3 regions of the Kitasatospora sp. NPDC051853 genome follow, and region 3 is predicted to be linked to each of the others. Evidence: riboswitches for the same ligand, from Rfam matches in the RefSeq annotation. Region 3 holds a riboswitch; each other region holds the start of a gene.

Region 1 (3,228 bases), 150 kb from region 3:
GCGATCTTGTAGGTGATCACGCCGGTCTTGACGTCGTCCCGGTTGGGCAGGCCCAGGTGCTCCTTGGGCGTGACGTAGCAGAGCATCGCGGTGCCCCACCAGGCGATCATCGCCGCGCCGATGCCCGAGGTGATGTGGTCGTAGCCGGGGGCCACGTCCGTGGTGAGCGGGCCGAGGGTGTAGAACGGCGCCTCGTCGCAGATCTCCTTCTGGAGATCCATGTTCTCCTTGATCTTGTTCATCGCGACGTGGCCGGGGCCCTCGATCATGACCTGGACGTCCCGCTCGCGGGCGATCCGGCCCAGCTCGCCGAGGGTCTGCAGCTCGGCGAACTGCGCCTCGTCGTTGGCGTCCGCGGTGGAGCCCGGCCGCAGGCCGTCACCCAGCGAGAAGGTGACGTCGTAGCGGGCCAGGATGTCGCAGAGCTCCTCGAAGTTGGTGTAGAGGAAGTTCTCCTGGTGGTGCGCCAGGCACCAGGCCGCCATGATCGAGCCGCCGCGCGAGACGATGCCGGTCTTGCGACGGGCCGTCAGCGGGACGTAGCGGAGCAGCACGCCGGCGTGCACCGTCATGTAGTCCACGCCCTGCTCGCACTGCTCGATGATGGTGTCCCGGTAGACCTCCCAGTTCAGCTCCTCGGCCTTGCCGTCCACCTTCTCCAGCGCCTGGTACAGCGGCACGGTGCCGATCGGCACCGGCGAGTTGCGCAGGATCCACTCGCGGGTGGTGTGGATGTTCCGCCCGGTGGAGAGGTCCATCACGGTGTCGGCGCCCCAGCGGGTCGCCCAGGTCATCTTCTCCACCTCCTCCTCGATCGAGGAGGTGACGGCGGAGTTGCCGATGTTGGCGTTGATCTTCACCAGGAAGTTGGTGCCGATGATCGACGGCTCCACCTCGGGGTGGTTCACGTTCACCGGGATGACCGCGCGGCCGCGGGCCACCTCGGAGCGCACGTACTCCGGGTCCATGCCCTCCCGGAGCGCCACGAACTCCATCTCCGGCGTGACGATCCCGCGCTTCGCGTAGGCGAGCTGGGTCACCGCGCCCTCGCGCCCGCGCAGCGGGCGGCGCGGGCGGCCGGGGAAGACCGCGTCCAGGTTGCGCAGGTTGCCGCCGCGCGGCGAGGTGTGCTTGATGCCGTCGTCCTCGGGGCGCGCCTCGCGGCCCTCGTACTCCTCGACGTCGCCGCGCTGGCGGATCCAGGCGTCGCGCAGCACGGGCAGGCCGCGGCGCACGTCGGGCTGGTAGGCGGGGTCGGTGTACGGGCCCGAAGTGTCGTACAGCGGAACGGACTTGCCGTTGGTGAGGACGACCTCCTTGAACGGCACCCGCAGGTCGGGCCGGGAACCGTCGCGGTAGGCCTTGCGCCATGCCGGGGTCGGGTAGCCGGTGGTGGCGCTGGTGACGGCGCTCTCCACCTGGGCCGGGGCAGACTTCTGCTGTGCATCGAACGTGGTCATGAGACCTCAAACTCCCTACGCCGGCATTACCCGGTCAGGTTCCTGCGGTCGACGCAGCGGTCGGTACGCGGCTCGCACGTACCTTTCAGCGCCCTCTCAGCCCGGTGCTCCGAGCTCCCGTGTCCACAGGCGGTTTGCCTGCGACAAGACGTCCAACACCGTAGCGGTCAGGTTGCGGATGGTCCAGAGCAGACCTGACGGTCTGTTCACCACGTGAGACGGCCCGGCCCCCCGAGGGGGGCCGGGCCGTCCGTCGTCGTGCGGGGCGTCAGCTCTTGGCGGCCTTCTTCACCAGGATCACCACACCGGCCGCGACGCCGACCACGATCAGGGCCTTGAACAGGAAGGCGAGCAATGAGGTCACCGCGCCGACCACGAACCAGATCAGGTTCCAGGCCAGGATCACCGCGATGACCGGGACGACGATGTTGCGCACCCAGGAGGGCAGCGACTTCCAGAGCTCGGCCATGTCCGTTCCTTCTCTCCCCTCGGGCCGGTGACGGCTGGTCCGTCGCGTCCCGTTGCTTCGATACTTCGACCGTACCCGGCCGGGGCACGGCTTCCGAGGGGTGGCGGCCCGGAGAGAACCCGGAGATGCCCCCTAGGTCCGGGCCGGTCCGACCCCGACTCCGGGAGGAGTCAGACCGGCCAGGTCTCGCGGCGCCAGGCGGCGTCCCAGAACATCCACTCGTACCGCGAGGTGGTCACGAAGTGCTCGACCACCCGGGCCCGCTCGGCCGGGGCGAGCTGCTCGCCCAGACGGTCCGTCAGCTCCAGCACCCGGCGGACCACGGACTGGAAGGCCTCGTCGCCGTAGGTGGCGATCCACTTGGCGTAGAGCGGGTCGGGGGAGGAGGAGGCGAGCAGCTGCTCGCCGACCCGGGCGTAGATCCAGTAGCAGGGCAGCACCGCGCCGACCGCCTCGGCGAAGGAGCCGCCGTAGACGGTGGCCAGCAGGTAGCTGGTGTAGGCCCGGGTGGTCGGCAGCACCGGCTCGGCGGCGGCCTCCTCGGCGCGCTCGCCGAAGGCGGACAGGAAGTCGGCGTGCATCTCCTGCTCGGCCGCGATGGCGCCGACCGCGTCGGCGGCGAAGGCCCGCACGCCCTCCTCGTCGGGGGCCTTGGCGGCGCAGACGGCCAGCGCCCGGGCGTAGTCCCGCAGGTAGTGCGAGTCCTGGACCACGAAGTGCCGGAAGGCCTCGCGCGGCAGGGTGCCGTCGGTCAGGCCGGAGATGAAGGGGTGGGCCAGGATCTCCGCGTGGATCGGCTCGATCGCCGACCAGAGTTCCTCGGTGAAGGTCATCGTTGCTCCAGGGATGGACGGGTCGGGCCTCGGCCGACCCTACCCGGAGCGCTCCGGACGGCCCGTCAGTCCTCCGGCGGGGAGAAGACCACCAGTACCCGGAGCTCCTCGGTGACGTGGTGGAAGCGGTGCGGCGTGCCGGCCGGCACGTAGACCACGCTGCCCCGGCCGACGGTGGTGGTCTCGCCGCCGACGGTCAGTTCGGCCCGGCCGCTGATCACCTGGTAGAGCTCGTCCTGGGCGTGCGCGGTCTGGGTGTCGGTCTCGCCGGGGGAGAGCGCGTAGAGCCCGGCGGACATGTGACGCTCCTTCAGGAACCGCAGGTAGGCGCCGCCGCCCTCGGAGCGTTCGGCGTCGAGCCGGTCCAGCCGGAAGACCTTCACGGGGGCCACCCTCCTGTTGTGATGGCCACATTGAACAACATGCGCCCGGGGAGCTTCCGCCGGGCCCGGCGGCCTGCCACCCT
Region 2 (3,228 bases), on a different contig from region 3:
GGGGCGCGCGGGGGTACGGCAGCACGTGCAACCGGCTGACGTGCCCCGATCTCACGCCGATCCGCCTTCCGTACTCGCGCAGTTCCCCGCGCCCCTGGGTCACTGCCCTGCCGAACGCCGCCGTCACCGATCCCCCGGCACCACCTGGTGCGGCACCGTGACGACGATCTTGCCGACGTGGGAGTTGGCCTCCATGTAGCGGTGGGCCTCGGCGATGTCCGCCAGGTCGAAGGTGCGGTCCACCACCGGGGCGAGCGAGCCGCTGCGCAGGCCGGCCGTGACGAAGGCGACGCCGCGCCGCAGCCGCTCCGGGTCGGAGGTGACCTCGAAGAGGGTGTAGGTGCGGGTGCTCAGGGCGGGGTACTCGTCGGCGTTGGGCAGCGGGGTGGGGCGCGGGTCGAGCCGTCCGTAGACCACCAGTTGCCCGCCGGGGGCGACGGCCCGGGCGAGGGTGTTGACCCCGGGCCCGGCGACGGGGTCGAAGGCGAGCCGGACGCCTCGGCCGCCGGTGATCGCGGCCACCCGGGCCGGGAGGTCCTCCCGGTCGGTGACGATCACGTGTTCGGCGCCGGCCGCCAGCAGGGCCTTGCGCTTGGCCTCGCCGCGGGTGGTGGCGATGGGCACCGCCCCGAGGTGACGGACCGTCTGGATCGCGGCCAGGCCGACGCTGCTGGAGGCGGCGGTGATCAGGACGTGGTCGCCGGGCAGGACCGGGGAGTTCTCGGCGAGGGCACCGTACGCCGTGAGGTAGGCCATCCAGACCGCCGCGCCGGCCACCGGGTCGAGGCCGGCGGGGGCGGGCACCAGGGCGTGCGCCGGGACGATCACGTGGTCGCCGTAGGTGCCGTAGAGGTTCTGCGGGAAGGCCGGGACGACGCCGACCCGGTCCCCCGGGGCGAAGCCGGTGACGTCCGGGCCGAGCTCCTCGACCACGCCGGCGGCCTCGGCCCCGAGGCCGGAGGGGAAGGTCGGCCGGAGGAAGTACCCGCCCGAACGGAACATCACCTCGGCCCGGTTGAGGCCGATCGCGTCCACCCGGATCCTCGCCTCGCCGGGGCCGGGGGCCCGGAGCTCCACCTCGCGCACCGTCAGGACCTCGGGGCCGCCGATCTCGTCGAACTGGACGTGCCGTGCCATGGGTTGGCCTCTCCTTCTGCCGGATCTGCTCGGTGACGACCCCACCATGAATTTCGATGGCCGTCAAACTTTGATGGGCATCGAACTCACGGGGCGGCGGCCGTACGATGGGGCCTACCCACCCACCCGAGGAGTCACCGTGGTCCGCACCCTGGAGCACCCCGATCCGGCCGACCTGACGCTGCAACAGGTCCTGGAGGCCCTGGTCGACCCGGTCAGACGGCGGATCGTCACACAGCTGTCCGAGGCGGCGGACGGGATGAGCTGCGGCACCTTCGACGCCGCCGTCTCCCGCTCGACCCTCACCCACCACTTCAACGTCCTGCGCGAGGCCGGTCTGATCCGCCAGACCTACGCGGGCACCACCAAGCTCAACGTCCTGCGCACCGAGGACCTGGAGTCCCGCTTCCCCGGCCTCCTCCCGGCCCTGCTCGCCGCCGGGGCGTAGTGCCCGCGGGCGCTCTCACTCCGTGAACTCGCTCTTCGGTCGGCGACCCGGGCGGGGATATGGTGGGTCGGTATCCACGGGAGCCCGGTGCACCGGGCTGAGAGGCGGGCTGAGACGGCCTGCGACCGTCCGAACCTGATCCGGGTCATTCCGGCGAAGGGAGTGCAGGGCTTTGACACGCACCGAGACCGACGTCCTGGTGATCGGCGGCGGCATCATCGGCCTCGCGGTCGCCTGGCGGACCGCCCAGCGCGGCCTGGCCGTCACCGTGGTGGACCCCGAGCCCGGCCGCGGCGCGGCGCAGGTCGCGGCGGGCATGCTGGCCCCCGTCACCGAGCTGCAGTACGGCGAGGAGCCGCTGCTACGCCTCGGGATGGCGTCCAACGACCGCTACGCGGACTTCGTCGCCGAGCTCACCGACCTCACCGACCTGGAGACCGGCTACCGCCGGACCGGCACCCTCGCGGTGGCGCTCGACTCCGACGACCGGGAGGAGCTGCGCGAGCTGCACGCGTTCCAGCAGCGCCTCGGCCTGGAGTCGCACTGGCTGACCGGCCGGGAGGCCCGCAAGCTCGAACCGATGCTGGCCCCCGGCGTGCGCGGCGGCCTGCACGTGACCGGCGACCACCAGGTGGACGGCCGCCGGCTGGCCGCCGCGCTGGTGCTGGCCTGCGAGCGCTCCAACGTGCAGCTGGTCCGCTCCGCCGCCGTCGAGCTGCTGGTCCGGGGCGGCCGGGCCGCCGGCGCCCGGCTCAGCTCCGGCGAGGAGGTGGCGGCGGCCCAACTGGTGCTGGCCGCCGGGCCGCAGAGCCACCGCCTGCCCGGCCTGCCGGAGGGCCTGCTGCCGCCGGTGCGGCCGGTGAAGGGGCAGGTACTGCGGCTGCGGGTGCCCTCGGCGTACGCGCCGTTCCTCTCCCGCAACGTCCGGGCCGTGGTGCGCGGGCAGCACATCTACCTGGTGCCGCGCGCGGACGGCGAGCTGGTGATCGGGGCGACCAGCGAGGAGCAGGGCTACGACACCACCGTCACCGCCGGCGGGGTCTACGAACTGCTGCGCGACGCCCACGAGTTGGTGCCCGGCCTGACCGAACTCCCGCTGGTGGAGACCGGTGCGGGCCTGCGCCCCGGCTCGCCGGACAACGCCCCGCTGCTCGGCCCGACCGCCCTGCCCGGCCTGGTCGCCGCCACCGGCCACTACCGCAACGGGGTGCTGCTCACCCCGGTCACCGCCGACCTGACCGCCGACTACCTGTCCACCGGCGCGGTGCCCGCGCTGGCCGCTCCCTTCTCCCCCAGCCGCTTCGCCCCGAAGGCCGCCGCATGAACCAGATCCCCCTGACCGTCAACGGCGAGGCCCGCGAGGTGCCCGCCGCCACCACCCTGGACACCGTGGTCAGCCAGCTCAGCGCCTCGTCCGGCGGGGTCGCCGCCGCCGTCAACGAGGCCGTGGTGCCGCGCAGTTCGTGGAACGCGACCGTGCTCAGCCCGGGCGACCGGGTGGAGATCCTCACCGCCGTGCAGGGAGGCTGACCGTGGCAGACGACCGACTCGTCATCGCCGGGACGGCCTTCGACTCCCGCCTCATCATGGGCACCGGTGGCGCCCCCAGCCTGGAGGTGCTGGAGCAGGCACTGCTCGCCTCC
Region 3 (3,228 bases):
CCGTGCACACCCTTCCGGGGTCCTAGTTGTCGCCCTTGCGCTCGCCGAGGGTGACGGTGGTCTTGGCGGTCTTGTTGTCGCGGGTGTACTCGACCTCGACCTTGTCACCCGGCTTGTAGGTCCAGATCTCGCTGACCAGGGTCGGGCCGCTGTCGATGACGTGGCCGCCGAGCTTGGTGATGACGTCGCCCGGCTTGAGGCCGGCCTGGTCGGCGGGGCCACCGGGGGTGACGGCGGGCTTGCCCTGGACGGAGGAGGTCTGGATCTGGGCGCCGTCGCCCTTGTAGTCGTCGTTGCGGAGCACGCCGAGGATCGCGTAGACGGGGGTGCCGTTGGCGATCAGGTCACCGGCGACGCGCTTGGCCTGGTTGATCGGGATGGCGAAGCCGAGGCCGATCGAGCCGGCCCGGCCGGAGCCGCTGCTGTTCGACTGGATCGCCGAGTTGATGCCGATCACCGCGCCGGAGGCGTCGAGCAGCGGGCCGCCGGAGTTGCCCGGGTTGATCGAGGCGTCGGTCTGCAGCGCGTTCATGTAGGAGGCCTGCGCGCTGGTCTCGTCGCCGGAGGCGACCGGGCGGTCCTTGGCGCTGACGATGCCGGTGGTGACGGTGCCCTCCAGGCCGTACGGGGCGCCGATCGCGATGGTGGCGTCGCCGACCGCGACCTTGTCCGAGTCGCCGAGGGCGAGCGGGACGAGCTTGTCCTTGGGCGGGTTGTCGAGCTTGATGACCGCGACGTCGTAGCCCTGGGCCCGGCCGACCACCGAGGCGGCGAAGGAGGAGCCGTCGGAGAAACGGACCGTCAGCTTGCCGCCGCTGGCGGCCGGGGCCACCACGTGGTTGTTGGTGAGGATGTGGCCCTCGGTGTCGAAGACGAAGCCGGTGCCGGTGCCGGACTCGCCGGAGCCCTGCGCCTTGATGGTGACGACGCTCGGCAGCGCCTTGTTGGCGATGCCGGCCACCGACTCGGGGGCCCGGTTGACCGCCTGCTGGTTCTGGCTGGCCTGCACGGTGGTGCTGGAGCCCCGGCCGGAGGAGGACGAGGTGGTGCCGTTCCGGTCCGCGACCGAGACGCCGATCGCGCCGCCGGCCAGACCGGCCAGCAGGGCGACGGCCGCGACCAGGGCGATCAGGCCGCCGCGCTTGCGGCCGGGCGCCGGGGTGGCCGCGCCGGGGAACTCCGGGTACCCGGGCAGACCGGGGCCGCCGCCACCGGGCGGGGTGGCCCAGCCGCCGAGCGGGGTGCCGGCGCCGAAGGGGTGCGGGTGCGCCTGCGGCTGCGGGTGGGCGTGGGCGTGCGGGTCCGCGGCCGGCGGGAGCGGGGCGGCGGCCGGAGCCGGGGCAGCGGCCGGGACCGCGTACGGGTTGTCGGCCGCGACGGGAGCCTGGGCCGGGGCGGCGGCCGGCACGGCCGGCGGCGGCGCGTCCAGGTAGGACGGAGCGGGCGGCGCGGCGGCGGGCGGGGCCGGCGGGGTGGCGGGCGCGGGCGGCAGCACCGGCGGCGGGGCGTCCAGGTAAGAGGGTGCCGGGGGCACCTTGCCGAGGGCCACCGTGTCGGCGGGCGCCGCGGAGGTGCGCTCCTCCTCGGGGCCGTTGGCCCCACTCACGTGCTCGCTGCTCACGGACGACCTCCATAGCTGACAGGACCTTGGGCCACAGTTTTCCGCATGTCCGATTCAGTTGTCGTAAGGAGCGTTCTGAAGGATTGGTGAGAATCCTTAGCCGTTCCCGACATCCCACGCCTTGGGCCCCGCCTTGGTGTTCGACGGTCCTGCGGCTAGCCTGGCGCTCCAAACTGACACGCGGGAGCTTGGACCGTCCAGGCTGAGAGTGCGCGGAACGACCGTACGCCATGCAGGAGCTGGCCGTGCGGCGAGGGAGCGCAGACCGCTCGAACCTGTCCGGGTAATGCCGGCGTAGGGAGCTTCGGCCATGACGGCTGCTTCGCCTTCCCCTGTCCAAGACGTCTCCGCGAGAGCCGAGGCGCCCCTGGTCCTCGACACGGCGCCGCCGCGCACGCTGGACTTCCGGGCGCTGTTCTCGCTCTGGGCCAACCTCGGCGTCAGCCTGATCGGCTTCACCAGCGCCGCCACCGTGATCGGCGTCAAGGGCGCCGAGCTCTCGCTGGCCGCCGCGGTCACCGCCACGGTGGCCGGCACCGCGATCGGCACCTCGATGCTGGGCGTCGCCGCCCTGATCGGTGCCCGCACCGGCGCCCCCGCGATGGCCCTGCTCCGCGGCCTGTTCGGCACCAAGCTGTCGTACGTGCCGACGGTGCTGAACATCGCGCAGTGCATCGGCTGGGGCGTGTACGAGCTGCTGGTGATCGCGATGGGCGCCCAGGAGGTGACGGGCACCCAGGGCTGGCAGTGGCTGTTCGTGCTGCTGGCCGGGGTGCTGACCACGGTGCTGACCATCTGGCCGCTGGGCTCGATCGCGGTGCTGCGCAAGTACGTCACCATCGCGGTGGGCGTCGCGATGGTGTACTTCACCGTCCAGCTGGTCCGCCAGGGCGTGCCGAACCCCGGTGCGGGCAACTGGACCGGCTTCCTGACCGCGACCGACGCGATCATCGCGGTCTCGATCTCCTTCGTGCCGCTGGCCGCCGACTACACCCGGCACGCCCGCAGCTCCTCCTCCGCCTACTGGGCCACCTTCTCCGGCTACTCGCTGGCGCAGGTCTGGTGCTACCTGCTCGGCGTGGTGGCACTGCTGCAGTCCGACGGAGACGCGACCCGGATCTTCTCCTCCTTCACCGGCGTCGCGGCCGGCTGGGCCTTCCTGCTGGTGCTGGTGATCCGGGAGACCGACCAGTCCTTCGCCAACGTCTACTCCACCGCGATGTCGGTGCAGAACCTGCTGCCGAAGGTGGACCGCCGCCTGCTGACCGGCGGGATCGGCGCGCTGGTGACGGTGCTGGCGCTGAACACCGAGGAGTTCACCGCCTCCTACTACGGTTTCCTCGGCCTGATCGGCGCGGTCTTCGTGCCGATGTTCGCGGTGCTGGCGGCCGACTACTTCCTGGGCACCGGCCGGCGCGGCTGGAACCTGGACGAGGACGCGCCGGCCCGCCCGCTGATGCTGCTGCCGTGGGCGCTCGGCTTCGTCACCTACCAGTTCATCGCGCCGACCGCGATCGACGGCTGGCAGGGCTTCTGGCAGGACCTGCAGTCCTCGGTCGGCTTCACCCCGCAGGCCTGGACCTCGGCCTCGCTGTTCGCCTTCCTGG

What was found. A riboswitch is a leader RNA that binds a small molecule or an ion and turns the genes downstream of it on or off. The one in region 3 is predicted to bind thiamine pyrophosphate.
Region 1: it holds a riboswitch for thiamine pyrophosphate, as region 3 does, so the genes downstream of both, thiC (phosphomethylpyrimidine synthase ThiC) here and ACIA8O_RS11185 (purine-cytosine permease family protein) in region 3, are expected to answer to the same signal.
Region 2: it holds a riboswitch for thiamine pyrophosphate, as region 3 does, so the genes downstream of both, thiO (glycine oxidase ThiO) here and ACIA8O_RS11185 (purine-cytosine permease family protein) in region 3, are expected to answer to the same signal.

Annotation. Positions count from the first base shown of each region.
Region 1 covers NZ_JBITBY010000003.1:328,199-331,426, reverse strand. Annotated here, with positions in the region: gene thiC (phosphomethylpyrimidine synthase ThiC) at 1-1,460, opposite strand, end outside; TPP riboswitch at 1,456-1,591, opposite strand; gene ACIA8O_RS10485 (DUF5326 family protein) at 1,729-1,929, opposite strand; gene tenA (thiaminase II) at 2,100-2,762, opposite strand; gene ACIA8O_RS10475 (cupin domain-containing protein) at 2,828-3,145, opposite strand.
Region 2 covers NZ_JBITBY010000002.1:248,109-251,336, forward strand. Annotated here, with positions in the region: gene ACIA8O_RS05890 (zinc-dependent alcohol dehydrogenase family protein) at 124-1,137, opposite strand; gene ACIA8O_RS05895 (ArsR/SmtB family transcription factor) at 1,277-1,585, shown strand; TPP riboswitch at 1,652-1,764, shown strand; gene thiO (glycine oxidase ThiO) at 1,758-2,909, shown strand; gene thiS (sulfur carrier protein ThiS) at 2,906-3,115, shown strand; gene ACIA8O_RS05910 (thiazole synthase) at 3,118-3,228, shown strand, end outside.
Region 3 covers NZ_JBITBY010000003.1:480,333-483,560, reverse strand. Annotated here, with positions in the region: gene ACIA8O_RS11190 (S1C family serine protease) at 23-1,621, opposite strand; TPP riboswitch at 1,792-1,939, shown strand; gene ACIA8O_RS11185 (purine-cytosine permease family protein) at 1,932-3,228, shown strand, end outside.